One region of the Bradyrhizobium sp. LB8.2 genome, then DNA from elsewhere that is predicted to be linked to it. Evidence: predicted binding sites of a transcription regulator. Region 1 holds the regulator's gene; each other region holds the start of a gene.
The links. The regulator LexA, encoded in region 1, represses DNA repair genes until DNA is damaged. The targets are predictions, from matches to a motif close to TGTTCNNNNTGTGTTCNG.
Positions count from the first base shown of each region.

Region 2: the regulator LexA is predicted to act here: its motif matches at 3,358-3,375, upstream of ABIB06_RS20965 (helicase-related protein).
Region 3: the regulator LexA is predicted to act here: its motif matches at 5,885-5,902, upstream of ABIB06_RS24175 (ATP-dependent Clp protease adaptor ClpS).

Region 1 covers NZ_JBEPQV010000028.1:14,438-24,765, forward strand. The annotation lists gene ABIB06_RS28185 (ComEC/Rec2 family competence protein) at 1-553, shown strand, start outside; gene ABIB06_RS28190 (hypothetical protein) at 692-1,126, opposite strand; gene lexA (transcriptional repressor LexA) at 1,516-2,217, opposite strand; gene ABIB06_RS28200 (molybdopterin molybdotransferase MoeA) at 2,394-3,605, opposite strand; gene ABIB06_RS28205 (hypothetical protein) at 3,832-4,023, opposite strand; gene ABIB06_RS28210 (HAD family hydrolase) at 4,192-4,818, opposite strand; gene ABIB06_RS28215 (alpha-hydroxy acid oxidase) at 4,832-5,965, opposite strand; gene ABIB06_RS28220 (S41 family peptidase) at 6,262-7,599, shown strand; gene ABIB06_RS28225 (DMT family transporter) at 7,700-8,551, opposite strand; gene ABIB06_RS28230 (TetR/AcrR family transcriptional regulator) at 8,622-9,158, opposite strand; gene ABIB06_RS28235 (bifunctional diguanylate cyclase/phosphodiesterase) at 9,309-10,328, opposite strand, start outside.
Region 2 covers NZ_JBEPQV010000017.1:39,972-50,299, reverse strand. The annotation lists gene ABIB06_RS20965 (helicase-related protein) at 1-3,087, opposite strand, end outside; gene ABIB06_RS20960 (DUF3108 domain-containing protein) at 3,674-4,483, opposite strand; gene rpmB (50S ribosomal protein L28) at 5,049-5,360, shown strand; gene ABIB06_RS20950 (hypothetical protein) at 6,130-6,594, shown strand; partial or broken gene ABIB06_RS20945 (DUF1488 family protein) at 6,712-6,864, opposite strand; gene ABIB06_RS20940 (hypothetical protein) at 7,184-7,492, shown strand; gene ftsZ (cell division protein FtsZ) at 7,542-8,801, shown strand; gene ABIB06_RS20930 (hypothetical protein) at 9,062-9,742, opposite strand; gene ABIB06_RS20925 (DUF1488 family protein) at 9,883-10,161, opposite strand.
Region 3 covers NZ_JBEPQV010000021.1:90,213-100,540, forward strand. The annotation lists gene ABIB06_RS24160 (patatin-like phospholipase family protein) at 1-905, shown strand, start outside; gene ABIB06_RS24165 (GntP family permease) at 909-2,363, shown strand; gene ABIB06_RS24170 (tannase/feruloyl esterase family alpha/beta hydrolase) at 2,453-4,114, shown strand; gene ABIB06_RS24175 (ATP-dependent Clp protease adaptor ClpS) at 4,148-5,854, opposite strand; gene ABIB06_RS24180 (DHA2 family efflux MFS transporter permease subunit) at 5,963-7,576, opposite strand; gene ABIB06_RS24185 (HlyD family secretion protein) at 7,524-8,771, opposite strand; gene ABIB06_RS24190 (TetR/AcrR family transcriptional regulator) at 8,913-9,521, shown strand; gene ABIB06_RS24195 (MarR family winged helix-turn-helix transcriptional regulator) at 9,566-10,006, shown strand; gene ABIB06_RS24200 (enoyl-CoA hydratase) at 10,018-10,328, shown strand, end outside.

The sequences.
Region 1 (10,328 bases):
GGGGCTGTCGGTGCGGCAGCCCGACATCCTGATTGCCGGGGATGGCCAGAGCGTCGCGGTGCGGGGCAAGGACGGACATCTTCACCTGATCAAGACGAGCAAGGATAGCTTTTTGCTCAAGGAGTGGTTGGCTGCCGACGCCGATCCGCGCGATGCCGCCAGCGCCTCGCTGGCCGCCGGCGTGTCTTGCGATGAATCCGGCTGCGTGACGCCGCTCGCCGATGGGCGGCTGGTCGCGCTGGCACTGCGCATCGACGCGCTGGCGGACGATTGCAACCGCGCCGCGCTGGTGGTGACGGCACGTCCCGCGCCGCCCGATTGCGCCGCGATGGTGGTCGATCGACGGCGGCTCGCGAGCCAGAGCGCGCTGGCGCTGACGCAGCGTGGTGACGGCTTTGCAGTTCAGGCGGTGAGGGAAAGAGGCACGAGCCGTCCCTGGTTGCCGGCCGGCTCAGGCGAAGGTGATTTCGACGGCAGTCTTGCGCCGAAAGCGATCCCGCCACGCAGCAAGGACGCAACGCCGGCGGAAATCGATTTGCAAGCCGACGATTAATCGGATCGTGCGGAGAGATGCAGTCGGCTGGTGCATCCGATCGGATTCGCTGGACGCAAACCACACCACCTCGCCGGCCACGGCCGGCGATTGCAAATCAATCCTGGCCTCCGATCCCGTGGCCGGAGGGCGACCGTGTCAGCCGATCGGCAGGCGCGTGATGGTTGGCTGCCTGTTGGCCATGATCTGCGGCTTGTGCTCGCGCTCGCCGGCCGGCAGCGTCACCGGCAGTTGCAGCACGGTCGCGCGCTGTCCTTCGACAAGCTGGGTCACCAGCACGTATTTGCCGTCGGGGAATTCGATCGCGTCATGATGGCGGTCGGGAATGTGCGGATCGATCTTGCCGAACTTGCCGACACGGGAATTGATCGTGCGTGTCCAGATCCAGCGATTGTCGTAGCGGATGTTGTCGGCGAAGGCGAGCTCCGTTCCCGGCAGCAGGCAGACGGCCACAGTCGGATCGGCTGCGGACGCAAAACCACGCGTCGAGGTGCCGCGGAAGGTTGTCGTGACGACCGTCTCGCCGACTTCGGCGGGGCGCGACGCGATGGCATGCAGGCTGTAGTCACACATCGGGTGCTCCTCATGCTGGGATAGCAACCGGCGTCTCTTATCGAGGCGCAGGCCCCTATCAGAGTGGAAACACACAAGCCTCTGCTTGGTTATGGGCAAATCTGCGGCTGGTTTCCGCACGCCGCGATCACATTATCTTTCCCGAATCGGCGAGGAACAAAGCCTGCTCCTGGGCATTTCGGTCGCGCACGTCAGCGGCCGGAGATGCCCTTGCGCATGACGTCTCCTCAAACCGGAACGCCGCGAAGCCTCTGGGATGCTCGGCGCGGCGTGTCGAGGATGGACCGCCGGAGATGCGGCCGGATAATCTGTGCAGAACCAGGATGACTATCCAGCCGGAGCGGGCAATCCGTCCACTCCAATTGGAATTGCGTGACTGCCGTACAGGCTCAGTACTTTCGGTACAGCCCGATCAGCTTGCCCTGAATTTTCACCCGGTTCGGCGGCAGGATGCGCACCTCATAGGCGCCGTTGGCGGGCTCGAGCGCGATCGATGCGCCGCGGCGGCGGAAGCGCTTGAGGGTTGCTTCCTCGTCGTCGATCAGCGCCACCACGATGTCGCCGGTATCGGCGCTCTCGTTGCGCTGGATCAGCGCCATGTCGCCGTCGAGGATGCCGGCCTCGACCATAGAATCGCCGCGCACTTCGAGCGCGTAGTGCTCGCCCGAGCCAAGCATGTCAGGCGGTACGCTGATAGTGTGGCTGCGGGTCTGCAACGCCTCGATCGGTGTGCCGGCCGCGATCCGGCCCATCACCGGCACCGCGACCGGACGTTCACCATCGTCCGCGGGCAGGCTGGAGCTCGCACGCACCTTGCCGAGATTGCCCTCAATGACGCTCGGCGTGAAGCCGCGGCGGCTGCCGGCGGCGGCCTGGAGCTCGGGCAATTTGATGACCTCGATCGCACGGGCGCGATTGGGCAGGCGTCGGATGAAGCCGCGCTCCTCGAGCGCCGTGATCAGGCGATGGATGCCCGACTTCGAGCGCAGGTCGAGCGCATCCTTCATCTCGTCGAAGGAGGGCGGCACGCCGCTTTCCTTCAGACGTTCATTGATGAACCGCAGAAGCTCGTATTGTTTGCGCGTTAACATCTCGACCAAAGTCTCCAGGTTGATGTCGTTCGATTCCGAGACGCTGAATTCAGCAATAAGCCGCTACACGCTCGAAACAAATCATGAACGGACACTATATGTTCGATATGTGTTCCGCAACTGCTTAATTTACCGTGAACAGAGCGAAGTTCGCGGAACATGCGTTGTCGGGGCGCTCACACGGGGAGCCGCAACACCTCGCAAGGTGTGCCTGCTTCGGCTTTCGGCGCGAACGGTGCGCGCACGAGAAGTACCTGTGCCGCAGCGAGATTCGCAAGCAGCGAAGAGTCCTGATGGTTGACGGGAAGGGCAACGCGCGTGCCGTCGTCGCGCTCCTCCAGATGCGCGCGCAGATAGTCCTCCCGCTGGTCGTTGGCGCCGACGTCGCGGCCGAGCACGGCGCGCTCGCGGCGATGGTGAATCACTGAACGGCCCGAGAGAGCGCGAATCAGCGGCACCAAGAACAGGAAAGCGCAGACGTAGGACGACACGGGATTGCCCGGCAGGCCGATCACCTCCATCGCGCCGAGCCGCCCGTGCATCATCGGCTTGCCCGGCCGCATCGCGATCTTCCAGAACGCCATCGTTATGCCTTCGTCCCTCAGCGCCTGCTGGACCAGATCGTGGTCGCCGACCGATGCGCCGCCGGTCGTGATCAGGATGTCGGCTCCGCTCTCGCGGGCGCGTCGAATGCCGACGGTGGTGGCCTCCAGCGTGTCGGCGGCAATACCGAGGTCGATGGTCTCGGCGCCCTCGCTGCGAGCGAGCGCGTGCAGGGCGTAGCCGTTGGAATAGACGATCTGGCCGTGACCGGGCGTGGTGCCCGGCATCACCAGCTCGTCGCCGGTGGCGAGGATCGCGACCTTCGGACGTCGGCAAACGGCGAGGTGCGGGTGATTCATCCCGGCCGCAAGCGCGAGGTCGCGCTCGGTGAGACGGCTTCCCTTGCGCAGGAGCACGTCGCCCTCGCGGAAATCGACACCGGCGGGCCGGATGTGCCGTCCGGCGATCGCGGCTTCCTTGATCGTGATGCGCTTGCCGTCGGCGACCGTGTCCTCCTGGATCACGACGGCGTCGGCGCCGTCGGGAACGACGCCGCCGGTGAAGATCCGCACGGCCTCGCCGGCGCCGACCGTTCCCGCGAACGGCCGACCCGCCGCGACCTCGCCGATGACGGTGAGCTTCGAATCGATCGTCGCGGCATCGGCCGCGCGCACAGCGTAGCCATCCATCGCCGACATCGCTCGCGGCGGCTGCGTACGCCGGGCCGCGACGTCGCGCGCGAGCACGCGATGGTAGGCTTCGTCGAGGGCAACCATCTCTTCGGGCAGCGGCTCTGCACCCGCCAGCACAGCGGCAAGCGCACCAGAAACCGGCATCAAGGCCACGGCGAAAACTCCTGCTCGGCACGTTCGGGCGAATGTTCCGCAAGTCTTCTAGCCGAGCGCGGGCGCAGAGGCAAAAACAGCTGAGCGGGGACAGTCATCCCGCTGCTTCACATTGTTCTGGAAGGCAAGATCAAGCCCGTCGCGGCATGATCCGGAGAACGAGACAGATCGGCAGGAGAGTGACCATGGCAGGGACGAGAATGACGAGCGCCCCGGCCAGCGCCGATCAGGTCCCTGTCTGCTCGGGACTTACGTCGGGCGCCTTCGACCCCTGATCCTTGTCGGGAAGCGGATCGGCCTGGGATTTCAGGTCGGCGGCCTTGCTCACGAGCTTGGCGGAAAGGTCCGAGTCTGAAGTTGTCCTGGCGAATTCAAGAAGAAGAGAGGCCTGCTTGGTGAGGTAGGTCTTGCCCAACACGATGATGCATCCGTCCGTAGAAGTCCCAACGGACTCAAGAGTCCGGAGGGTGGCATTCCGTTCCCGGAACTCTGTCTAAAAATGCACAAAGTGTTTGGTTTTTCGTCCCCGGGTGAAATTGTTCCGGATCGGCAGGTCGGCTTGCCTGGCAATGCGCCAGGCCGGCGGTCAGATCCCCAGCGCCTTGAGGGCGATCCCGACGTCACGCGGCGAGGTCACATGCACCGCCGTCAAGCCGCGCGCCCGCGCGCCTTCAATGTTCTCGGCAAGATCGTCGAAGAACACGATACGCCCGGCGGGCACGCCGATCGCAGCAACGACGTGGTCGAAGGCCTCCGCATTCGGTTTGCGCAGGCCGATGCTGGACGACAAATACAGCTCGCGGAAATGGCGGAGGACGTCGGCATATTCCTTCGAGAAATAGTCCACGTGCGGCCGGTTGGTATTGGAGAAGACGTAGAGCGGCATCTGCTTCGCTGCCCGCGGCAACAGCTCGGCGATGTCAGGCATTTCGCCGGTGAAGATCGCGTTCCAGCCTTCCAGGAACTGCGCGTCCGAAATGCCGATTCCGAGCGAATCTCGCAACGAGGAGAAATAGTCCTCGTCACTGAGCTTGCCCACCTCGTGCAGCCGATAGGCTTCGCTGTCCCGCACGTAGCGCGCGACGATGGCATCGGGCTCGCAGCCGGCATGTCCCGCCCAGCAGGCGATCGCCTTGGAGAAATCGATATCGAGCACCACGCGGCCGAGATCGAACAGAAGCGCATCCGCGCTGCCGGGAGAGAGCGGTGTCATTGCGTCCTTTCACTCAGTATCGATATGGCTCGTGGTCGAACAGCGGAAACGCGCTGAACACGCTCGGCGCGTTGGTTGCGGTCGCTGCATGGAGGCAGGATTTGTCGACCTCGGTGAACGAAGTCGCACCCAGCAAGCCGAGGCAACGCAGCACTTCGTCCTCGAGCAGCTCCAGCATGCGCGCCACGCCGGCTTCGCCGGCCGCCGCCAGTGCCCAGCATTGCAGCCGGCCGATGCCGACGAGGTCGGCGCCCGCCGCTATTGCCTTGACGATGTCGGTGCCGCGACAGACACCGCCATCGACCATGATTTTCGCGCGGCCCTTCACGGCATCGACGATCTCGGGCAGCACGTGCATGGCGCCGCGACCGTGATCGAGCTGACGGCCGCCATGGTTGGAGACGTAGATCCACTCGACGCCATGATCAATCGCGATCAGCGCGTCCTCTGGCGTCGCGATGCCCTTGAGGATCAGCGGGATCTTGAACTTGTCCTTGATCATCTTCACCGTCCGCCACTCCAGGCCCTTCTGGAAATCGCCGCCGGTGGCGCGCAGGCGGCTCTCGCGAACGTACCGCTTGGCGATGTCACGCTCGCGACGGCTGTAATGGGCGGTATCGACGGTCAGGCAGAAGGCGGCATAGGCGTTCTTCTCGGCCCGGCTGACAACGTCGGCGACGAAGGCATCGTCGCCGCGCACATAGAGCTGGTAGAGGCGCAGCGCGCCAGGTGCCGCCTCGGCGGTCTTCTCGAGGCCGGGCTCGGACACCGAACTCAGCATGTGCGCCGCACCGAAAGTGCCGCAGGCGCGTGCCACGCTCGCCGCGCCATCCGGATCGAAGATTTCGAGCGCGCCGACGGGGGCGAGCACCACCGGCAGGCGCATCGTGCGGCCGAATTGCTCGACCGAGCCGACGACCTTGCTGACATCGCGCAGCACGCGCGGGCGGAAGGCGATTTCGTCCAGCGCCATGCGGTTGCGACGCATCGTGGTCTCGGTCTCGGCGGCGCCGACGATGTAGTCCCAGGCGTTCTGGTTCAGATTGGCGCGCGCCTTGCGAATGAATTCGTGCAGGTTCTGGAACGGCTCGGCGCTGGCGCCGAGTTCGACGTTCCTCTCCGGCCGGGTGCGGGGCGCGTCATTCATTGTTGTCCTCCCGAGAATTTGAACTCTTATTGTCATCGCCTATCGTGTCCGGCCCTCCAAAACCATCCTAAAATCGCATAGCTGCGAGGCGTGGGCCGGCGGACCGATTCCCGTCTTGCGCGAAACGGTTTCGGAACGTTGCCAAAAGTTTAGGCCCGGGCGAAGGGATTTTTTACGGTCTAGCCGCCGGCGTGGTATCTCGGCCTTGAAGAAACCAGAATGGTATTGTGAACAGCGGGCTGGATCGCCATTTGCATGGCGCAGCCGAAGCCCAAAGCAAAAAGGCCTGTCTATCCATGCGGAAAACCCTGCTGTTCCCCTTGGGCGCGCTCACCGGCGCGTGTCTGACCCTTTTGGTAGCCAGTCCGCACGGCGGCGTATGGGCAGCACGGGCGGCAGCGAGCGCGGATGACGCCTATTCCCAGCTCAATTTGTTCGGCGAAGTATTCGAGCGGGTGAAGGCGAGCTATGTCGAGAAACCCGACAATGCCAAGCTCATCGAAGGTGCGATCACCGGCATGGTGACCGCGCTCGATCCGCACTCGCGCTACATGAACGACAAGGCCTGGACCGAGATGCAGGAGACCACCTCCGGCGAGTTCGGCGGGCTCGGCATCGAGGTCACGATGGAGGAGGGCCTCGTCAAGGTCGTCTCGCCGATCGACGACACGCCGGCGTCCAAGGCCGGCATCATGTCGGGCGACCTCATCAGCAAGATCGACGGCGATGCCGTGCAGGGCATGACACTCGAGCAGGCCGTCAACAAGATGAAGGGCCCGGTCGACACCCAGACCAAGCTCACGATCGTGCGCAAGGGGGCCGACGCCCCGCTCGACGTCGCGATCAAGCGCGAGATCATCCATGTGCGCCCCGTCCGCTTCCACGTCGAGAATGGCGATATCGGCTATATCCGCGTCTCCTCGTTCAACGAGCAGACCACCGACGGCCTGAAGAAGGCAATCGCGTCGATCTCCAAGGACATCCCGCAGGAGAAGCTCGTGGGCTACGTGATGGACCTGCGCAACAATCCGGGCGGATTGCTCGACCAGGCCGTGTCGGTGTCGAGCGCGTTTCTGCAGCGCGGCGAGGTCGTCTCGACCCGCGGCCGCAATGCGGAAGAGACCCAGCGCTTTACCGCGCACGGCGGTGACCTCACCAAGGGCAAGCCGCTCGTGGTTCTGGTCAACGGCGGCTCGGCTTCGGCCTCCGAGATCGTGGCCGGCGCGCTGCATGACCACAAGCGCGCGACCATCATCGGCACGCGCTCGTTCGGCAAAGGCTCGGTGCAGACCATCATTCCGCTCGGTGCCCGCAACGGTGCGCTGGCGCTGACCACGGCGCGCTACTACACGCCGTCGGGCCGCTCGATCCAGGCCCAGGGCATCGCGCCCGACATCGAGATCCTCCAGGACGTGCCGCCTGAGCTGAAGGGCCGGATGGACACCATGGCGGAGTCCCAGATGCGCGGCCATCTTCAGGCGGCCGATGGCACGGAGCAGACCGGATCACAGTCCTATGTTCCGCCGGAAGAGAAGGACGACAAGGCGCTACATACGGCCTATGACTTCCTGCACGGCCAAACCGCGAATGCTGTCGCGGCCAAGCCTGCGCCGAAGGCTGCGGTGCCGAACTAAGTCTCGCGATTCCAGACATCGATCGCCCGGGAGTGGATGACCGCTCCTGGGCGAATTCGTTTGGGACGCTGCAACGACGCGACTTCCAGGTTCACATCGGTCAAGCGCTCGGTCTCAACTGCGTCATGGCAACGCCGGACATCGCGAGCAGCCCGCCGATGATCAACTTTGAGGTCATGTGTTCGCCAAGAAACAACACGCTCGACATCAGGGCGAACACCGGAAGCAGCAGACCGAAGGGGGCGACGCGACCCATCGAGCAACGCCCGATCAGCCAGAACCAGAGTCCAAACCCGACAATTCCTCCGATGAAAATCGTGTAGGCGAGTGCCAGCCAACCACGTCCATCCGCGGTGACAAGGCTCGCGAGTTGTCCGTGTTCAAGGAGCAACGACATCAACATGACCTGCGGCACCGTGAGCAGCGAGGACCACCCCATCAACATCAGGGGATCAAAAGGGCCGTAGCGCTTCGTCAAGACGTTGGACACGGCGAATGCGAAGGCTGCCCCGACCACGAGCAGCAGGGGAAGCGCGTTTGCCGACAGGCCGGGCTCCGCCGCCAATACGACCACGCCGACAAATGCAAGCACCACTCCGGCGGACGTGGTGAGAGACGGCCTCTCGGCGAGCAGCGGCCACGCCAACAGGACGGTGAAGGGCGGCGCGAGTTGATATGCGACGGCCGACATGCTTCCCGAGCCGAGCCGAAGGCCAACATAGAAGAGCCCGAAGTTCAGCCCACCGAGGAAAATCGAAATAGCTACGATGGGGCCGAACTGTGCACGCGTGGGCCGTTTGACGAACGGAACGAGCAGCAGCGCGATGGCCAGGAAGCGCAGTGCGAGGAAGAAGAGGGGCGGAAACTCCGTAACGCCTACCTTGATGGCCACGAACTGATAACCCCAGAGCAAGGGGACGGCCACCGCACAGACGATCTGGATGGCAGACATGGCATTCTTCCTTTCAAGACCGATCAGTCTAGATATCGACGCGCCAATAGCGGAGGCGTCCATGGGTTGTTTACCTAATGAAGCGGTCGAGAAGAGCGTCAACGGCGGCTTGCGACGTGATCCGTGTCGGTGCCGTTTTCGCGACCACTCGTAGCCCCCAAAGGAAACAGACGAGAATTCGGGCGGCACTGGAAGGCTCGACGCCATCGGCCAATTTGCCCGCCGCCTTCGCACGGGACAGGGCATCAGCCAGCTTGGCCTCCATGGCCTTGAAAAAGCTCCCGATGCGGCGATCAACTTCAGCGTCACGGCCGGCCAGTTCCATGGCCGTGGCCACCAGCAGGCATCCGCGCCGACCATTGGCACCGCTCGTTCGCTCCACGTAGCCGGCAAGGTAGGCCCGCAGGCCGTCGACCGGCTCTCTGCGGGGGTCGAGTTCGACGTCCATCCGCGTCACGGCATCGGCGACGTAGCGATCAAGTGAACGCAAGAACAGCGAGTGCTTGTCCCCGAACGCGGCGTAGAGGCTGCCACGCGATAGCTTCGTCGCTCGAAGCAGGTCCGGCAGCGCCGTGGCGTGATAGCCGCGCGACCAGAACACGCCCATCGCCTGTTCGACAGCGGCTTCCGTGTCGAAACTTCGGGGACGGCCACGGGGCAACTGCACTGGGCTTTGGCGGCGCATCTCCGATATATAGACCAAATGGTCTTCAATTCCGAGCGGTCGCTCGCGCCGTTTGGCTGTCCGTCGATGTTTCTAGCCCGCTTCGCGACGTCGGCTCTCGTTGCCGCCGCGCTGGGCGAGCCGGCTGCGATGGAGCGCGAACAGCTCCAGCACCTTGTCGGCAGGCTTCGCGGCGCTGAACAGATAGCCTTGCATCTCGGAGCAGCCGAGCGCGCGGAGCAGCCGCTGCTGCTCCTCGGTCTCGACGCCCTCGGCAGTGGTGGTCATGCGGCGGGCGGCCGCGAGATTGACGACGGCCTGCACGATGCTGGCGGAGCCGTCGGGGCCGGCGATGTCGTTGACGAAGCAGCGGTCGATCTTGATCTTGTCGAACGGGAAGCGGTGCAGATAGCTCAGGGAGGAGTAGCCGGTGCCGAAATCGTCGAGCGCGATGCGCACGCCGATGGCGCGGAGTTGATGCAGGATCGCGAGCGCGGTGTCGTCGTCGCGGATCAGCACCGCCTCGGTGATCTCGAGCTCGAGCCGGCTCGCCGGCAAATTGGAGGCAGCGAGCGCCGCCATGATCTTCAGCGCCAGCGTGCCGCTCTTGAACTGCACCGGTGAGACGTTGACGGCGAGGCGGATGTCGTCGGGCCAGTTGGCGGCGTCCCGGCAGGCGGTCGCCAGCACCCATTCCCCGATCTCGTTGATCAGGCCGGTGTCCTCGGCGATCGGGATGAACTCGGCCGGCGAGACCATGCCGCGCTCGGGATGACGCCAGCGCACCAGCGCCTCGCAGCCAGTGATGCGGTCGTCCTTCAGGCTGAGGCAGGGCTGGTAATAGACATCGAGGCCGCCATGGGCGATGGCGTGGCGCAGATCGATCTCGAGCTGCCGCCGCTCGTGGACCTTGGCGTCCATCTCCGGCTCGAAAAAGCGATAGGTGCGGCGTCCGGCGGCTTTGGCGGCGTACATCGCCATGTCCGCGTTCTTCAGGATCTGGTCGAGCGCCGTTCCGTGGTCGGGTGCCAGTGCGATGCCGATGCTGGCGTCGGTGGCAAGATGATGGCCCATGCAGTCAAACGGCGCGCGGATGGCCTCGAACAGCCGCGC
Region 2 (10,328 bases), on a different contig from region 1:
GCGACCGGAATCTCTGCGATGACCACCGCCATGGCGATGACGCTCGCCGCGCTTCTCGCCGTCGGCGGCCTGCGCTGCTTCGCCTTCGGCAGGCGCGGCGCCTGCTTCAGCACCCGCCTGCGGGCGCGGCTGGTTGTGGTGGCGCTGGTTACGATGGCGCTCGTGGCGCGGCTTGCGATCGTCGTGACGGCCGCTCGGACGCCAGACCTCGATGAGCTCGGGCTCGGCGGGCGTGGCCGCGGCCTCCACAGGCGCAGCGGCATCGGCCGACGCAGCGGCTTCGGCTGCAGCGGTCTCTGCGGGAGCGGTTTCGGCGGGAGCAGCTTCGGCAGCCTCGATGGGTGCAGCAACCTCTTCCACAGGCGGCGCGATGCCGGGAGCGTCTTCCGGCGTGACGGGGGCTTCAGGGGAAGCTTCGAGAGCCGGTTCTTCGTGCGCGGGCTCGTCGTGCTGCTCCATGCCGGGCGCGTCTTCGACGGTCACAGGCTCGGCGGCGGCTTCGATTGCGGCATCCGCAGACACGGCAGCGTCCTCGACCGGCGTTTCCGTCTCGGGCGTCTCGGCCGGAGCTTCGGTGCTTGCTTCAGCAGCCGGCGTCTCCACGACAACCGGCTTTGCCGGCAGCGGTGGGCGCTTATCCATGCGGTAGCCGAGCGCGCGCAGCACGGACGCAAAGTCCTCGCCGGCCGAGCCGGTGAGCGACGTCATCGCCTGCGTCACGACAAAACTGCGGCCGTCGAACGCGCCGGCGGGCTTCTCGCCCGACGCGTTCTCGCGCCAGGCCAGCGCCGGGCGGATCAGATCGGCAAGGCGCTCCAGGATATCGACGCGCACGGCACGCTCGCCGGCCTGCTTGTAGCCGAGCACGCGATAGGCATCGCGCGGCAGCTGCTTGTCGACCGGGAACGAGGTGCGGCCCGAACTTGCCAGATGCTGCGCGCCCGACAGCGCGGAGGGATCGACGTTGTCCTGCTTCAGCGCCCAGAGCAGGGCGGCCAGCGCACGCCCGGCCGGCTTCAGCAGGCCGGGGAAATAGATGTGATAGGCGCCGAAGCGGACGCCATATTTGCGCAGGACGGCGCGCGAGGGCTGGTCGAGGTCCTTCAGCTCGTTGGCGATCTTCTGGCGCTCCAGCACGCCGAGCGCCTCGACGAGCTGGTAGGCGATGCCGCGGGCGATGCCGGTGACGTCCTCGGCCTTCGACAGCTCGAACATCGGCCCGAGCAGCTTTTCGATGTGCGTCTTGAGCCAGAGGTCGAGCCGGGCCTGCACCTTGTCGCGGGGGCCGCCGGTCAGGCGTTCGTCGGAGATGATGCGGATGCGCGGATGCAGCGCGTCCTCTGCGGCAGACAGCCGCGCCACAGCGTCGCCGGTCCAGCGGATCATGCCTTCCGAGGTCAGCACGAACTGCTCGTCCGGCGCGTTGCCCAGTTTTTCGGCGCGCGCGTTGATCTCGCCGGCGAGCACGGCCTGCGCTGCCGCCTGCAACGCTTTCGCATCGGAGCCGGCTTCCGCCGCATCCGGTGCAAAGGTGAAGCCATCGAGGCGGCCGATGACATGGCCTTCGACGATGACTTCGCCGGTCTTGCCGATTTCAGTATTCAAGCTCGTGTTCTCCCGCAGGCGGCGCATCAATACACTGGTCCGGCGATCAACGAAACGCTCAGTCAAGCGTTCATGGAGCGCATCCGATAATTTATTTTCGACCTCGCGGGCGATTCCCTGCCAGCGTTCGGGGTCTTTCAGCCAGTCCGGGCGGTTGGCGACGAAGGTCCAGGTGCGAATCTGTGCGATCCGGGCCGAGAGCGTGTCGATATCACCGTCGACGCGGTCGGCCTGGTCGATCTGGGTCCTGAACCAGGAATCGGGGATGCAGCCCTTCTGCATCAGGAAGCCGTACAGCGTGGTGACCAGCTCGGCATGGGCGGCCGGCGACAATTTTCGGTAGTCCGGGACCTGGCAGGCCTCCCACAGCCGTTCCACGGCCTCCTTGCCATGCGCGACATCGCGCACCTCGGCGTCGCGGGCGGCATGGTCGAGCACGCGCATGTCCTCGGCGATCGGCGCGCGCGTCAGCGCCTCATGGCCGGGGCCCAGGTTCAGGGACACCTGGAGCGCTCCGAGCGAGGCGAAGTCCAGCTTCGAATTGCGCCATTGCAAAACCTTGACCGAATCGAAGGTGTGGTTCTGCAGCGCGTTCACCAGCTCGGGCTCGAACGGCCCGCAGCGGCCTGTGGTGCCGAAGGTGCCGTTGCGGGTGGCGCGGCCGGCGCGGCCGGCGATCTGGGCGAATTCGGACGGTGTCAGGCGGCGGAACTGGTAGCCATCGAACTTGCGGTCGGAGGCGAAGGCGACGTGGTCGACGTCGAGATTGAGGCCCATGCCGACGGCGTCGGTGGCGACGAGATAATCGACCTCGCCGTTCTGGAACATCGCCACCTGCGCGTTGCGGGTGCGCGGCGACAGCGATCCCAGCACCACGGCGGCGCCGCCATGCTGACGGCGGATCAGCTCGGCGATGGCGTAGACCTCGTCGGCCGAGAAGGCGACGATCGCGGTGCGGCGCGGCTGGCGCGTGATCTTGCGGTCGCCGGCGAATTCCAGCTGCGACAGGCGCGGCCGCGTGATCATGGAGACGCCCGGCAGCAGCCGCTCGATGATCGGGCGCATCGTCGCTGCGCCCAGCAGCAGCGTCTCGTCGCGACCGCGGCGGTTGAGGATGCGGTCGGTGAAGACGTGGCCGCGCTCGAGATCAGAGGCGATCTGCACTTCGTCGACCGCGAGGAACGAGACGTCGAGATCCCGCGGCATCGCCTCGACGGTGGAGACCCAGTAGCGCGGCGATTTCGGCTTGATCTTCTCCTCGCCGGTCACAAGCGCGACGGCATCGGGGCCGACCCGCGCGGCGATCTTGTTGTAGACCTCGCGCGCGAGCAGGCGCAGCGGCAGCCCGATCATGCCCGAGGGATGCGCGAGCATCCGCTCGATGGCGAGATGGGTCTTGCCGGTGTTGGTCGGCCCGAGCACCGCAGTGACGCCGGCGCCGGGAAGCCGCTCGGAAGCGAAGGGGGAGGAGGAAAAGGGCATCTCAGAGATTAGGTAATGGCGATTGGGGCGAATGTCAGTGCTGTTTTGGGGCGGGCCGGAGGCTGGGCCTTGCTCCTCATCCTGAGGAGCGCGTCAGCGCGTCTCGAAGGATGAAGGCCCCGGATGGTGCCGGGCCCCTCGCCCTTCGAGACGGCCGCTTACGCGGCCTCCTCAGGGTGAGGGGATCAAGCAGCGGAGAATATGGTGACGCTCCCCAAACCCCGCGCAACTGTCTCACTTTGCGACGCTTTTCCCTGTGTCTTTAAGCTTCGGAACGAGTTGAGAACGAATCGCGGCCGAATCGCAGACCCCCCATGAGTCCTGTTCCGTTCACACAACATGTCGCGGGAGACTTATTGACTGCGCACTAGATGGAGTTTCGGGCTGCCGCACAAGCGACGTTTCGGTGGCGCGTTCCTTAAAATTGGGGATGGCGTGGAGTCGAATCAGAATCGGCGAGGAGTCAAATGGATTCCCTGTTCAAAGGCCCCTCCAAAGCAAAACCGCGAAAACAACCCCATGCACAGTAGGCAAGTCTTTGAAATCACTTGTGTTTATTTTCGCCAGAAAGGGCGGGGCGCCAGGCCTATTGCGTCTTCGCGACCCGCGGCGGCTGGGCTGATGTGATGAAGCTGGTGGCTTCCAGCATCGCAGGCCCGAGCGGCGTCGGCACTTTCAGCCAGAACGGGACCAGGACGCGCGTGCCCGCCACCGGCGCGAACGCGATCTCGATGTTGCGCTGGGCGGCGAGGTATTTGATCACGGGGCGGTCGGGGATGTAGCCGGCCACGGGCACGAAGAACAGCGAGCAGACCACGACCGGGCCGTGATAGCCCTTCTCCGCCTTCACGGTCTCCATGCGTTTGAAATCGAGCTTGAGCTCGTAGCGCATGCGGCCGTCGAACACGGCGGCGCTGCCGTGGCAGGCGTCCGGCGACAGCACGTCGCCGGTGCCGGGCACGCGCACCAGCGAGGCCGTCATCGGATCCCAGACGCCACGGCGATGCGCATCGGTGACGACGATGCGGTCTGCATCGACCGGGGGCTCCGGCACGATGGCGAAATCCTTCACATTGCCCTTGTCGAGCGTGATGCGGATTTCCTCGGTCTTTTTCGAGGTGGTGGTGGAGGCCTGGTAGCCGGTCGCGACCAGCGCGCCGTTGACCACCCGCCCCTGGCTGGCGCCGGTGCCGGACCCGCCCGCGAATGACTTCAGCAGCCCCGTGGTGCCGCCCGAGGCGGCTGCGGCGAACACGTCGTCTCCGATATCGATGTTCCAGGCGCCTCGGCCGACGGGAATGCCGGCCAGCGAGGCCTCATATTGCGCCTCGAGCTTGCCCTGCGCCGCCGCCGGCTCCGCCGCCCATGCCAAAACCAGCCCGCACAAGGCCGCCATGGCCAGCCGGCCGGCAGAGCGCAGATCGCTTGCGCGCGGCTCCGTTGAGCGCAGGCCGGGCGCATGATGAGGCGTTGTGAGCACGAAACAATCCAATCGGAGCGCGAACGGTTGTTACTTAAGCCAAATACCACGGCAAGCAATGTGTCCGGGCATGTCCGCTTCCGAACTCCACTGAACTCTTCGGGTGCGAATACGCCCTTTATGTGATGGTAAGGGGCTTGAAACACTGCCGTTTTGGTGATCGGGGGATCGCTCCGGGCTCCAGTACCTCTCCCGCTTGCGGAAGAGGTCGCGCGAAGCGCGGGTGAGGGTTTTCTCCTCTCGGAGACACTGCCTGTGATAACGAGTGCCCCTCCGCGGAGGTACCCCCACCCCGGCTCTCCCCCGCAAGCGGGAGAGGGGGTGGACCGCCGCCGGCGTGGAGCACGAAACCCGCCCCAAAACCTTGACGGCTCGCCCCTTCCCCCCTATACGTCCGCCCGCTCCCTGCAAGGACAGAGAATTTGCCCGTGGCGCCCCGAATGGCGGCCGCACATCGTTGGGAAAGATTGAGGATTTTACCATGTCTCGCCGCTGCGAATTGACGGCCAAGGGCCCCCAGGTCGGCCACACGGTCAGCCACTCCAACATCAAGACCAAGCGCCGCTTCCTGCCGAATCTGGTCAACGTGACCTTCATCAGCGAAGCGCTGGGCCGCAACGTGCGCCTGCGCGTCTCCACCAGCGCGATCAAGAGCGTCGATCACAATGGCGGCCTCGACCCCTTCCTGATCAAGGCCAAGGCCGCCGTGCTGTCGCCGCGCGCCCTCGAGCTGAAGCGCGCCATCCAGAAGAAGGTCGGCCCGACGCCTGCGCCGGCGAAGAAGGCGAGCTAAGAATTTTCGAATTGGGCGGGGGCTTGCGTCGCGAGGCGTAGGTTTAGCCGAGTAGAGTTTTGCATTGCGGCCGGATCGGAAGATCCGGCCGTTTTTGTTTTGGGGGGCTGCATGTTCGCCAAAAGTGCAATTACGAGAAGTTGTGTTATGAGGTAACTCTCGCGACAATTACTAATCATAATTCGCCTGGGGGAGACGTGGGGGCGGTCAAGACCAAATCGTCGATCGAGAATCTGCCGCTGCCTTCGCCGTGGCCCAATGCGAACGCCAGGCTATTAGGAGTGGGAGCTGGTCTCCCAGTCGACCCACTTGATCGACTAGGACAATTTAGTCCGAAGGCATTTGAGCGTTTTACGCTTGAGTGGGCTTCCGGCTATCTGGCGTCAAAAGTTCCAGACGTATACGAAGTCCAGCAGCGGCCGGCGACAAGGGACGCGACGTAATCGTTTGGTTCGATCCACCGTCGTCCAACCCGCGACGTTGGTCACTGTACCAGTGCAAACACTACGACAGCAAACTTGGGACAGGCGTTGCCGCTGCGGAGATTGCAAAGGTTCTCCATTATACATTCATAGGCGACTATTCCCCGCCCAAGGAATATTGGTTTGTAACGCATCGAGGCGTTACCTCTGACTTTCAGGACCACGTGGATCAACCCGAGAAGCTTCGCGCTTACATTCTGTCAGAGTGGGCTAATCGATGCGCAACCGAAATAACCTCGAAGCAAACGATAGGGCCTGCAAGAAAATGGGAGCCTCTGCCGTCAAAATTGCTCTTGATGTTTTGCAAAGAAGTAGAGGGCGTTCTAAAGGAGTGGAATTGGAAAGGTGAAGGGCGAGTTGAATTTGATGAGTCAAGCTATGACATAGTTGTCGACGGACAATCTCGACAGTCGCACGGCAAGGGTTTTCGCGCGATCCTCCATTCAGCATTCGTGCTGGGGTTGTTGAGATATTGTGGGAACAACAACCGACCTCACCTTGGTATGGTGCTCATTGATTCACCTCTTACGAGCTACAAAAAGGGGACTGTTGGGGACGGACATGATGCGCCGATAGACCCTGGGATGGAGAGCGGATTTTGGCGCTCGTTGACCGGCTTCAATACCAATTTGCAGCTGATCATCCTGGAAAATAAGGAGCCACCAAAAGATGTCGCAGCTTCCGTCCACTATGAGTGGTTTGCTGGAGAAAGTGCATTGAAGGGCGAGCGCGTCGGTTTCATTCCAACCTAGCGCCCATCAGCGGCCATCCTTCGAGACGCCTGCCTGCGGCGGGCCCTCAGGATGAGATCTGGTTGTCACCTGCGACGCGCGCGATGACAACGGACCGCGGTCCATCGCTTCAAGACCCTACCCCCGAAAATCAATACTCCGCAGCACGATCCCGGGCGGCGTGCCCTCGAACTCCGTCGCCTGATACTTCCGTTCCACGCAGGCTTCGATGCACTCGCGCAGGCGCACGAACTGCTCTTCGCGCTCGGCGGGTCTGGCGCGCACGCCCGGCGCTAGCGCCCCGCGCGCGTTAACCGTCCATTAACCAACGCACCCTAGCCTAAACTCATCGTCCAGCCATCATTAGCCCGAAATGCCTTCCCGGCTCGCTCCAGGAGAAGCGCCGATGTGCGTTGCGTTGTTGACGTATGCCGATCTCAGTGCCCGCCTCAATATCTCGCGCGAGGCCGCTCGTTCGCTTGCCAGGCGACGCGGTTTGCCACGCTCGCGTTCGGATGATGGGAAAGCCCTGGTGAGCGTTGATTTCTCCGAACTCCGGTACACGCCTCGCCCACGAATTGGCCGCCCGGCAGACCGCATCGATGTCTCCATGGCAAAGATCGAGGCCTTCAAGATCGAGGCATTCAAGGCGGAGGTCGCGCGGCTCGAAGCAGTCGCAGCCGGCTACCGGTCAGATCTCGAGCGCGAGCGCGAGTGCGCCGATCGCCTTGCCGTCGAGCTGACGCAGGCGGCTGCCGAGACGATGGCCGCCAATGCGTGGGCGGCACGACTGGAAGACGAAGTGGCGGCTCTGCGGACCGGTCGCCGGGCTGGCGGCGCGACCGCGGGACCAGCCGCGCTTCGATTGGGCCATCTGGCCGCGGCCATCGTGGACGCAGACCGCGCGGCTTGCGGGTAGCACTCGATACTCATCCCACCCGGCCTGCCGGAGCAACCGCGAGGACAGAATGACTGGCACTACAGATATTCGCGAGATGAAGGCGCGCATTGTCGTATTCGGGGTTGGCGGCGCTGGCGGCAATGCCGTCAACAACATGATCACGGCCGGGCTGCAGGGGGTCGACTTCGTCGTCGCCAATACCGACGCGCAGGCGCTTGCCATGTCGAAGGCGACACGCCTCATCCAGCTGGGCACACAGGTGACTGCGGGCCTTGGCGCCGGCTCGCAACCCGAATTGGGACGCGCCGCGGCCGAGGAGGCAATCGATACGATCCGCGAACATCTGACCAGCGCGCACATGGTGTTCGTGACTGCCGGCATGGGCGGCGGTACCGGCACCGGGGCTGCACCCATCATCGCCAGGACCGCGCGCGAGCTCGGCATCCTCACGATCGGCGTGGTCACCAAGCCATTCTACTTCGAGGGCCAGCGCCGCATGCGCTTTGCCGAAGCCGGCATCGAGGAATTGCTGAAGACAGTCGACACCCTGCTGATCATCCCGAACCAGAACCTGTTCCGGGTGGCCAGCGCGAAGACCACATTCGCCGATGCCTTTGCCCTTGCCGATCAGGTGCTTTATTCGGGCGTGGCCTGCATCAGCGACCTCATCGTCAAGGAAGGCCTGATCAATCTCGATTTTGCCGACGTTCTCTCCGTGATGCGAGAGAAGGGCAAGGCGATGATGGGACGGGGCGAAGCTTCCGGCGAGAAACGCGTGCTCGCCGCCGCCGTGGCCGCAATTTCCAATCCGTTGATCGAGAACCCCTCGATCAAGCGCGCCAGTGGCCTCATCATCTCCATCACCGGCGGCAGGGATCTCATGCTGTTCGAAGTCGACGAAGCTGCCACCCGCATTCGCGACGAGGCCGACCCGGACGCCAACATCATCGTCGGCGCGTCGTTTGACGAAAGCCTCGAGGGCATCGTCCGCGTCTCGGTGGTGGCGACGGGAATCGACAATCTCGATCCGGCGCTGCAGACGCCGCCGGCGGAAACCTCACTCACGCAGCTCGCCGGCAAGCTGCGCAACGACAGCCGCCGCATCGCCGATCGCATCGAGCGCAGCGCACCGCTTCCGCAGGTGGAAAGCCCGCCGCTCCACCCCGCGGCCGGCCGACCCACGGGGCAACCGGCAAGGCCGGATCTGGAATATGCGCGCCAGGCAGCTCCTCAGCCGCTCGATCCCTACGGCCGCTCATCTCCACGCAACGCGACCGACGAAAGCATTCTCGATATCCCGGCCTTCCTGCGCCGCGCCGCCAACTGAGCTGGCCGCAAGAGCCGGAGTTGCTTGCCTGGCGGACCAGCGAGCCTGACAACGGGTCGTCATCCAGGGGCGCGACCAACGGGTCCGCGCGAAGCGCGGCCCGGTGACAGACTCCGTCGCGAGCTACGATGCCGGGAATGGGCCGCTGCTAGGCGTCCAGGGCGCGATGAGATTGGGACGAATCGTCATCGCGCAATTTCATCGGCGAATTCCGAACGTCATGCATTCGAGCTTCTTGGGGTGCGCGGCGCGCCGATGATTCACGCTGCCGTGCTGCGCGGGCTCTCCGCTGTTTCCGTTTCCGGCTCCTTGTCGCGAGACAGCCATGCCGGGAAGCGAAGCAGGCGATCGTTGTTGTCTTTTGGCGGTTCCACGGGCGGTACGATGGCCCCCTCATTGGCCGAACTCGGGATGTCCGGTGCAGCGTGGCCTATTCGCACCGCATCCGCGCGCTGATCCAGTTCGCGCACCAAGGGATCGATGACGTTGTCGATTTCGGCCGCCACCGATACCAGGAAGCTATTGAGCTCGCGGGCCTCGGGCACAACTGCCGCAGCCTGCTCGATCGCCTTGCAGAGACCATCGACAACAGGTGCAAACGCGCTCCCGGCCTGTTTGATTCGGGTTTTGATCGCTTCGATTTCGCCCAGGACGCGATCACGCTCCCGCCTGTTCTTCTCCTCCGAAAGGCGGGTTTCGATTTCGGCGATCTGAGCCGTCAGGGTCGCAGCCTCGGATGCAAGAGCATCGCGTCGTCCGCGCGCGCGATCGAGATCGCGACCGAGATTGTCCACTAAGTCGTCCTTTCCGAACATGGCATTGCTCCGTAGGACAGCCGTTTTGGTCTGTATGAAGGCCTTGGCACGAACCGCGAGCCCGCCAAGCAGATGAAAGGCAGCATCGGCTGGCATCAACTTCGGTCGCGTCACATGGGCCGACATGGTGATCCCCCAACCTTCACATTAGGCGACCGCATGGTTAACAGATGGTTAATATCAACAGCTGAGGCGGTAAAGGGGCCTGCGGATGCGATCGAAAATGCGCGAAGCCTGCACGCTCGCGGTGCGAACCGTCGCCTCCCCTACCCCCGAAAATCAATGCTCCGCAACACGATGCCCGGCGGGGTGCCCTCGAACTCCGTCGCCTGATACTTCCGTTCCACGCAGGCTTCGATGCGCTCGCGCAGGCGGGTGAACTGCTCTTCGCGCTCGGAGGGCCGGGCGCGCGGGCCGCGCTCGAGGTCGTCCATCGCGGAGGTCGAGATCGCGCAGGCGATCTGCTTCGCGCCGTCCTGCATCGAGAACTGGACGATGCCCCGGTCCTGTTCGTGGCCGATGAAGCGGCTGCTGGTGAGCGTCATGGGGTACTCCTTGTGCCGATTGGTTCTGGTGCGCTCCCTCTCCCGCTTGCGGGGGAGGGTTGGGGTGGGGGTGTCTCCACAAGCGATAACCCTGATGAGGAGAGAGCCCTCACCCGCCGCGCGCGGGACGATGCTTCGCATCGCCCGGGGCGCGTCGACCTCTCCCG
Region 3 (10,328 bases), on a different contig from region 1:
CGATCTCCGGGACATCCGCGGGCGCGATGAATGCGGCCGTGCTGGCGGATGGCTGGATCGCGGGTGGCGCCGAGGGCGCGCGCGACGCGCTCGAAAGATACTGGCGCCGCGTTTCGAAGGCCGCGGCCTTCAGTCCGCTCCAGCGCTCGCCGCTCGACCGGCTGATGGGGCGCTGGACGCTCGACACGTCGCCCTTCTACATCCTCACCGACCTGATGTCGCGGGTGCTGTCGCCCTACGATCTCAATCCGACCGGTTACAATCCGCTGCGCGCAGTGCTGGCCGAGAGCATCGATTTCAAGCGGCTCGCGAGCTCACCCATCAAGCTGTTCATCACCGCGACGCGGGTGCGCACTGGGCGCGGACGCATCTTCCGCAACGCGGAGATCACGGCGGATGTGTTGCTGGCATCGGCCTGCCTGCCGACCATGTTCCGGGCGGTCGAGATCGACGGCGAGCCCTATTGGGACGGCGGCTATGCCGGCAACCCGACGATCACGCCGCTGGTGCGCGAGAGCGATGCGCACGACACCATCCTGGTGCAGATCAATCCGACTGAAACGTTCGAGGAGCCGCGGACGGCTGCGGAGATTCTCAACCGTCTGAACGAGATCTCGTTCAATTCGCCGCTGATGAAGGAGCTGCGCATGATCGCGCTGCTGCGCCAGGCGGCGGACCCCGGCAGCGGCGAGGGCGCGCGCTGGGCAAAGATGCGGACCCACCGCGTCAAGAGCGACATGCTGGCGAAGTTCGGGGCGTCGTCGAAGCTCAACGCGGAATGGGAGTTCGTCTCGATGCTGCGCGCCGAGGGACGTCTGGCGGCGCAGACGTTTCTGGACGAGCACGGCGCCGATATCGGCCAGCGTTCGACCGCCGATCTCGACGTCCTCCTGGCGGAGTGCTGAGGCGTGGGTCTTCTCGGTATTCTCGTCGGGCTCGGTCTGCTCGTCCTGTTTGCCTTCCGCGGCTGGAGCGTCCTGCTGCTCGCGCCGTTCGCTGCGCTCGTCGCGGCGCTGTTCGGGGGCGAGCCGCTGCTCGCGAACCTGACCCAGATCTTCATGGTGAATGCGGCGGGGTTTCTGGCGCAGTTCTTCCCGATCTTCATGCTCGGCGCCGTGTTCGGCAAGTTGATGGACGACAGCGGCGCGGTGAGGGCCGTGGCGGGCTTCATGGCGCAATGCCTCGGCGAGCGACGCGTGATTCTCGCGGTCGTGCTGGCCGGCGCGCTTGTCACCTATGGCGGCGTGAGCCTGTTCGTCGCGTTCTTCGTCATCGTTCCGATGGCCCAGTCGCTGTTCCGCGCGGCCGCGATTCCGCGCCGGCTGATTCCGGCCGCGATCGTGCTCGGGACGTCGACCTTCACCATGTCGGCCCTGCCGGGCACGCCGTCGATCCAGAACGCGATCCCGATGCCGTTCTTCGGCACCACGCCGTTTGCCGCGCCAGGCCTCGGTATCGTCGCGTCCCTCATCATGCTCGGCACAGGCCTGTGGTGGCTGCAGCGAGCCGAGGCTGCGGCCCGCCGTGCCGGAGAAGGTTATGGCGAGGACGTGCGGGGCGCGGCCGAGCACGCCGCCGATGACGAGCTGGTCCGCGAGCGCGCGACGACCGCACGCGAGTTCGATCCGGCCGAGATCCGGCACGGTCGCCGCAGCGACGGGGCTGCTCCGGTGGCGAGCGCCATCCTGCCACTTGCAGTCGTCGTGGCCGTCAATCTCGTGATGTCACTCCTGGTGTTGCCGCGGCTCGATGTGTCGTATCTGAGCGAGCAGCGCTTCGGCGGAATATCGTTGGCCGCGGTCGCCGGCGTATGGTCGGTCAGTGTCGCACTTGGCGCGGCCATCGTCGCGACCATCGTGCTGAACTGGACCCGGCTTCCCTCGTTGCGGCAGACCATGGACGCCGGCGCCAATGCATCGGCCCTGCCCGCACTCAGCGTTGCAAGCCTCGTCGGATTCGGCGCGGTCATCGCGGCGCTGCCGGCTTTCGAAACGGTGCGCGACTGGGTGCTTGCGATCGAAGGCGGTCCGCTGGTCTCGCTCGCGGTCGCGACCAATATTCTCGCTGCGCTGACCGGCTCGGCGTCGGGCGGCCTGACCATCGCGCTCGACGCTCTCGGCCCGACCTATGTCGACCTTGCCGCGCGCACCGGCGTCGACCTCTCGCTGATGCACCGCGTCGCGGTGATCGGCTCGGGGACGCTGGACATCCTGCCGCATAATGGTGCCGTGGTAAGCCTGCTCGCGATTTGTGGCCTGACCCATCGCGACAGCTATTTCGACATCGTGATGGTCGGCATCGTGACGTCGCTGCTGGCGCTGGTGGCCGTGATCGTTTTGGGCGGCGCGTTGGGATCGTTCTGAACGGAATTCTGGCATGAGCGATTGACGGAGGAGCGAAGGTTGCATTCAATGCGGCCAACTGTCGAACGCAACAGGCCGGGGTGGAAACGATGACGCGAGCGAGTGCGAAGCTGTGTGCATTGCTTGTAGGTACGGCAGCTGCGCTGGGCGCAAGCAGCGCGTCGGCAGCGACCATGGCCGAGGATGCAGACACGGTCTGCAAGGGCCTCGTCGGCGGGACCGATGCCGTGAAGATCGATTCCGCAACGTTGCAGGCGCCGTCGCAACTGGCCGTGGCCGAACGCGGCCCGACGCCGTCGGGGCGCGTCACGCCCGCTAATCCCGGCTTCTGCAAGGTGCTCGGCCATATCGATCCCAGCGATCCCAAGGCGCCGCCGATCAAGTTTCAGGTCAACTTACCCGTCGAATGGAACGGCCGTTCGCTGCAATATGGCGGCGGCGGCTTCAACGGCGTGCTGATCACCGGTCTGACGTTGCCGCCGGCCTACCCCTTCGACAAGCCGTCGCCGCTCGCGCGCGGCTTCGTCACCTACGGCACCGACTCCGGCCACGAGTCCAAGCCGGGCGAACCGCCGCAACTGTTCGCGCTCAACGACGAAGCCTTCGAGAATTTCGCCCATCGCGCCTACAAGAAGGTGCGCGATGCCGCCGTCGCACTGATGCAGCGCGCCTACGCCAAAAGGCCTGAGAAAATGTACTTCATGGGTTCGTCCGAAGGCGGCCGCGAAGGCCTGACGATGGCGCAGCGCTATCCCGACGATTTCGACGGCATTTTTGCGCGCGTGCCCGTCATCAATTGGGTCGGGCTGCAGCATGCCGGCACCCGTTCGGGTCTCGCGACCATGGGCGACGGCTGGATCAATCCGAAGCAGGTGAAGCTCGTGGGCGACGCCGTGCGGGCCGCTTGCGACAAGGCCGACGGCTCCGATGACGCGCTGGTGCAGGACCCCGTCGCCTGCAAGGCGGCGTTCAAGGTCGAGACCCTGCGCTGCACCAGCGGTAAGACGGGCGACCAGTGCCTCACCGACGCGCAGATCAAGGCGATCGATACGCTGCATACCACCTACAAATTCCCGTTCGCGCTGGCCAACGGCCTCGACGATTATCCGGGCTGGGGCGTGTCGGGTGAGGACACGCCCGCGGTTGGCCCGACTGGCGGCTGGGTCGCGTGGTGGCTCGGCACGGCACCGCCCGCGCAACCGCCTGCGGCCAATAACGGCATCGCCTGGATCTACGGCGCCGGCGGGATTCAATATGTGTTCGCGCGCGATCCCAAGCTCGACGTGACGACGTACAAGCCCGAACAGCACAAGGCGCGGTTGCTCGAGGTCTCCAGCCTGATGGATTCCACCGATCCCGATCTCAGCCGCTTTCGCAGCCGCGGCGGCCGGCTGATCATGCTCGAGCACATGGCCGACTATGCGCAGAGCCCCTATGCCGGCATCCGTTATTTCGAGAGCGTCGAACGCAAGCTCGGCAAGGCCGAGACGGCCGAATTCGCGCGGCTCTACACCGCGCCCGGGGTCGACCATGTCGGCTCCGGCGCGCCGGCCAATGTCGACATGCTGAGCGCGCTGGTCGACTGGGTCGAGAAGGGCAAGGCGCCCGGCGACCTCGAAGTCGCCGAGCAGAAGGTCGAAGCACCGTCGTTTGCGACGCTTCGCGCGCTGCCGCTGTGCCGCTGGCCGGCCTGGCCGCACTACAAGAGCGGCCCGGTGACGGAGGCGGCAAGCTTCACCTGCGCGCCGTGAGGTCCGGGGACGCCGACCGCGGTTGCGGCGGTCTCATCCCGCCGCCATCGCCTGTGCGCCTCCCAGCAACTGTGCATTCAGCCGCCCGCCGGAAAACAACATGTCGTCGAGAGCCTCGTCGATATCGGCGGAAATGACGGAGTTACCGCCATCGCGCGCGAGGCTCGCCTGCGCCAGCCGTCGCATCAACTCCTTGATGAAGGCACAGCTCGTGCCCTCGCTGCGGCGGGCGGCTTCGCTGATCACTGCGTCCTCGAGTGGCAGCCCCTTGCCGTAGAGCCGGACGAGCTTGCCGCGGCCGGTCTCGTCGGGAAGAGGCACCTCGATCGCCTGATCGATCCGACCTGGACGACCGGCGAGAGCGCCCTCAAGCTGCTGGGGACGGTTGGTGGTCAGCAGGAACAGGATGTCAGCGTCCTGCTTCAAGCCGTCCATTTCGTTGAGGAGCCGGTTGAGCAGCGGTTCCTCGCAGCCGCTCATGCTCTCGCGTTGCCGTGCGATCAGGTCGACGTCTTCGATAACCACCATGGCGGGCTGCAAGAGGCGGGCAAGATTCATATAGGCGCCGAGCAGGCCGATCTGCTCAGCCGTGATGATTAGCGTCGTATGTCCGGGCAGATGGGTCGCAAGATAGCGAATGGTGTGTGTCTTGCCGGTGCCGGGCGGTCCGTAGAGCAAAATGCCCTTGCGGGTCGATTGCCCGAGGTGGCGCAGCATGTCTCGCGTCCCTACGAAGTTCAATACGTTGCGATCGAGTAGTCGCAACGTCTGCTCGGGCAGGATCACCTCGTCACGCCCGACCGAGGGAAGTCTGTGCACTGTGATTCCGCGAGAACGGCCGCGATAGTCGGAATCGACATCGAGCGATAAAATTTTGCCGCGATAGGTGCGCGCGGCCTGCACTGCGTCCTCCAGTGCGGTGAAGCATTGTTGGACAAGTGCTGCTCCCGCGACCCCGGCCGGCACCATGATTTCGATCCGCACGCCGGTCTCGCGGCTATATTCCCGATGAACGGCCAGCAGCACCGCGTAGCGAAGGCCGGATGCAGAGCAAAGCCAGAGACCATTGTCGAGGCACTTGGCCGGTGCCTGCTCGCCAATGTCCACGTCGTTGTACTGAAGTGGTGCAATCGCCACCGCGAAATTATCGTTCTGCATCAGTCGGGCCATGGATACCGTTTCGTGACGATTCTCGGCGATGCCTAGCAACCGGATCGGCGAGGCGAATAGGCGGTCGATGGCAGTCTGGACGTCTGCTCGCATGTGGCCGGGAAACTGGCGGACCGTGGTTACGAGCTGGCTACGCGAGATGTCGGAGAAATGCCAATTCAAAACACCGAACGCATAGTTGAACTCTTCCTCGGGTAGTTCTTGGGATGCGGCTGCTGCAGCGAGCACGCACTCGGCGCACAGCCAGACTGTGCGGTTCGTCAAATGAACTTCCGATTTTGCGGTAGGCTGGTCGCAAAGCCCGCAGCACGGCTTCGCCGTTTCGCTCGTAATCAGGAGAGGATGGCCGGCGAAGGCGATGCGCCGCCGGGCAGACTCCAGTAGTGCGTCCGCAACGGATGGTGGATAAGGACCACAGACAGCGGTCGCGTGCTTCTCGATGCTGGCCATGACGGAGGCTGCCTCGTCCTCCGACTTGCCAAAGATACGGCGCAACAGGTCGACGAAAAACTCGCGCGGAACGTCTCCGTCGTTATGCAGGACGAGTTGAATCGGCACAATTTCGTTCATCAAATGCCCCTTACACAACTTAAAATAGATAAGAACGAAAAGGGAACATAAAAAGAAGCGGCCGTCAAGCCTGATAGCTGCGACAAACTGCGAGTGATGGGCGAGGTCCTAATGCGCCGGCCCGCCAGCCGCCTTCACGCGCCGCGTCAGCAGCACCGCAATCGCGGCGAGCACCAGCACCACGCCGATCACGGCAAACGTGTCGGAATAACCCATCACCAGCGCCTGGCGCTTCACGGTCTTGCCGAGTGCGATGATGGCCTGCTCGCGCGCGGCGTTCGGATCGGGGACGCCGTGCGTCATGAAGTACTCGGTCATCTGCGCGATCCGGGTGCGGACTTCCTCGCGGCCGAGCGTGACCGACTGGCCGATGATGTTGGAGTGGAATTGCTCGCGTTTGGTGATGATGGTGGCGAGCGTCGCCGTGCCGATCGCGCCGCCCAGGTTGCGGAACATGTTGCTGATGCCGGAGGCCGCTGCCGCGTCCTGCGGTGCGATGCCGCCGGTCAAGACCGAGGTCAGCGGCGTCAGCACCATGGCTTGTCCCACGGCGCGCACGATGTTCGGGATCCAGAGCTGGTCGCCGGCATAGTCCGGGGACATCGCCGTGTTCATGAAGCAGCTGTAGGCGAAGATCAGAAGCCCGGTGATCGCGATATAACGCGTGTCGAAGCGCCGCATCAGTTTCGGGATCAGCGGGATCAGCACGAGTTGGGGCAGGCCGGTCCATGCCAGCACATTGCCGATCTGCTCGGCATTGTAGCCCTGCGCCTGGCCGAGATAGGCGGGCAGCATGTAGACCGAGCCGAACAACGCGAAGCCAACCATGGTCATGGCAACGGTACCGAAGCCAAAATTGCGTTGGGTCAGCAGGCGCAACCGGATCAGCGGCTTCTCGATCGTGAGCTCGATCGTGATGAACAGCGTGAGGCTGACGGCCGCGATCACCGCCAGCTTGATGATGAAGGGTGAGGAAAACCAGTCGTCCTTGTTGCCTTCCTCGAGCACGGCTTGTAGCGCCGACAGACCGATCGCCATGGTGACGATGCCGGCCCAGTCACCATCCTTCAGAAGGCCGAGCTGCATCTTCTGCCGCTCCAGCGTCAGATAGAGCGCGCTCACCATGACAGCGGTCGGGATCACGTTGACGAAGAAGATGGTGCGCCAGCCGTAGTTTTCCGTGAAATAGCCGCCGATGGTCGGACCGATCGCCGGCGCAAAGGTGACCGACAGCGCGAAGATCGCGAGCCCGACGGGCTGCTGCGGCTTCGGCAGCTTGGTCAGCACCAGCGTGAACGCCATCGGGATCAGCACGCCGCCGGCAAAGCCCTGCAAGCCGCGCATCGCGATCATCGACGGCAGATCGTGGGTGAAGGCACAGGCGACGGAGAACGCCGCAAACAGTACCGCGCTCGCCAGCATGTAGCGGCGGAACGAGAACACGCGGCTCAGATAGTCGGTCAGCGGGATCACGATGATCTCGCCGATCAGATAAGACGTCGAGATCCAGGAGCCGTTGTCGGCGCCGGTGCCGATGCCGCCCTCGATGTTGAGCAGCGAGGCGTTGGTGATCTGGATGTTCAGGATCGCCATGAACGAGCCGATCATGGCGGCAAGCACGGCGATCCAGGTCGCGGCACTCGCACGGTTGGGATCGGCGACCGGGCGATCAGACGTCGCGGCCGGTGTTGCTTGCGTCGAAAGTGAGAGGCTGTTTGACATGGCACGACCCTCCGGAGACGAGCTTCGCTTTGGGCGCGGCGGCCGGATTGGCGGTCGGCGCGGTCGAACGTGTTGCGATGGTCGGGATCACGGACATGCCGGGCCGGAGCGCAATTGCGGGCCCGTGCCGGGCGTCGAGCGCGATCTTGACGGGGATACGCTGCACCACCTTGGTGAAGTTGCCGGTGGCGTTGTCGGGCGGCAGCAGCGCGAACTCCTGGCCACTTGCGGGTGCGATGGAATCGACGTGACCGTGCACGACTTGGCCCGGGAACATGTCGATCTCGATATCGACGGCCTGTCCGGATTTCACGTTGGTGAGCTGCGTCTCCTTGAAGTTGGCGACGACATATGTGCCCTCGGCCGGCACGATCGACATCAATTGCGTTCCGGCCTGCACGTATTGGCCGACGCGCAAGCTGCGATTGCCGACCACGCCTTCAATAGGCGAGACGATCGTGGTGTAGCCGAGATTGAGCTCGGCCTGGCGCTGGAGCGCGTCTGCGCGGACGGCCGCGGCCTTGGCCTGCAGGATCTCGGCCTTCAGGAGATCGACCTGCTTCAAAGCGGAGGTGAGATTGGCGATATCGCGCTGGATCGCCGCATCGGCGCCGGCGTCGCGCGCCTGCGCCTGCTGCGCGTTCTGCACGCTGCCAAAGCCCGTCGCCGCGAGATCGGTGTAGCGCTTGTTCTCCTGCTTGGCGAAAAGTTTCGCGGCATTGTCGACATCGATGGTCGCTCTCGCCGCTGCGATCACGGCCTGCTGCACGTCGAGCTGCGCTTCCTTGCTCGTCACTGTTGCATTGGCGGCAGCGACGTCGGCCTTGGCCTGGTCGAGTGCGACCTTGAAGTCGCGGTCGTCGATCCTCGCGAGTACCTGGCCGGCCTTCACATGCTCGTTATCGCCAATCAGGACGCGGTCGAGATAGCCGCTGACCTTCGGCGCGATGGTCGTGCTGTCGGCCTTCACATAGGCGTCATCGGTGGAGACAAGGAAGCGGCCGACCGTCCAATAGTCGTAGCCGTACCAGCTTGCGCCGGCTAGCGCGGCAGCCGCCGCACCTGCCAGCAACAGCTTGCGAAGGTTCAGCTTTCTTGTGCGGGCGGGGGATTGCGTGGCGGGCAGAATGCCCTCCAATGCATCGCCTGGAATCACGACGGCTTCGGACTTGGACGGGTTGGTGTGCACGGTCATGGCCGGCTCCCTGAATTAGGAAACTTGACGATTTCCAAAATAGAACTAGCTTTGGGACTGTCAATGGAATGACAGGCATCATTCAAAAGCATGGCTCAGGCAAAACCATCAAGTGAATGCCGCCCGCGCGGGCGGCCGCAATTGCGCAGCGACGAGGAGACGAAGCAGATCGTCTTCGAGGCCGCGCGCCACGCCTTCGCCGTCGACGGCTATGCCGCGACCAGCACCGAAGAGCTGGCGCGTGGCGCCGGCATCTCGACCAAGACACTCTATCGGCTGTTTCCGGGCAAGGCCGTGCTGTTCGAGGCGATGTGCGCGGACCGGCTCGAGCGGTTGCTCTCTGCCGTCGATCTCCAGGCCAGCGACGAAGTCGACATTGAAGTCGGCCTGCGCGCCGCGCTGCTGGCCTGCGCCGATCTTGCGCTCGATCCAGAGGTCGTGGCGTTGCAGCGCATGGTGCTTCAGGAATCGGCCGCTTTCCCCGAACTCGCCGCCAATTTCTACAGGAACGGCATTTCGCGAACCGCCGCTGCGCTCGCGCGCTGGCTCCGGGTCCAGGTCAAGAAGAAGCTCATCGCGCTCGACGACGTCGACGAGGCCGCCGGCATGCTGATCGGCATGGTCGCATCGGCGCCGCAACGCGCGGCGATCTATGGCGGCCTGCCTCTGCCGTCACGCAAGCAGATCGAGCGTCGGGTGCAGACCTGTGCGGTTCTGTTCCTCGGCGGCTGCCGCGCAGCGGCGGCCTAGCAAGTCCTTTTGACAACTCAGTCGGCCTCGGCTATCTACTTCGCATGCGAACTAAAGCGGCCGGCGCGAGGCATCATCGGCTGATCTACCTGCTGAGCGCCGCGCAGCGGCGCTTGCAGCGCTGGATGGCGGCGCAGCCTTCGAGCGAGGTGACGCCGGCGCAGGCGGGACTGTTGTTCATCCTCGGCAAGCAGGACGGCGTGCTGATGGGCGAGGCGGGCGCGGCGCTCGATCTGGGGCCGGCCGGCATTTCCGGCCTCGTCGACCGCACGGCAGCTGCAAAACTGATCGAGCGGCGCGCCGATCGCGAGGACGGGCGCGCCTGGCGCGTCTGGCTGACGCCGAAGGGCCGCACAGCGCTCGCACAGGCGAAGGCCAACGCGGCAGAGGTCAACGCGGCGTTGACGGACGGATTTACCAGCGCGGAGATCGACATCGTCGCGCGCTGGCTGACGAGCATTCAAGAGAAATTTCCAAGAGAATAAAGGAGAGACCCATGACAGAGCACGTCCGGATCGAGAACAACGGCGGAATCCTCACGCTCACGCTGGCGCGCCCCGACAAGAAGAACGCGCTGACGGATGCGATGTACGGCAAGCTCGCCGATGCAATCGAATCCGCCGAGTTCGATCCGTCGGCCCGCGTGATCTTGATCCGCGGCGAGGGCGACATGTTCACCGCCGGCAACGACGTCGGCGAATTCGCCGCGGTCGCAGCGGGCAAGTCGGAAGGAAGCCGCAACGTCGTGCGCTTCATCCAGTCGCTGGCGCGCTGCACCCGGCCGCTGGTTGCCGCGGTGCAGGGCCG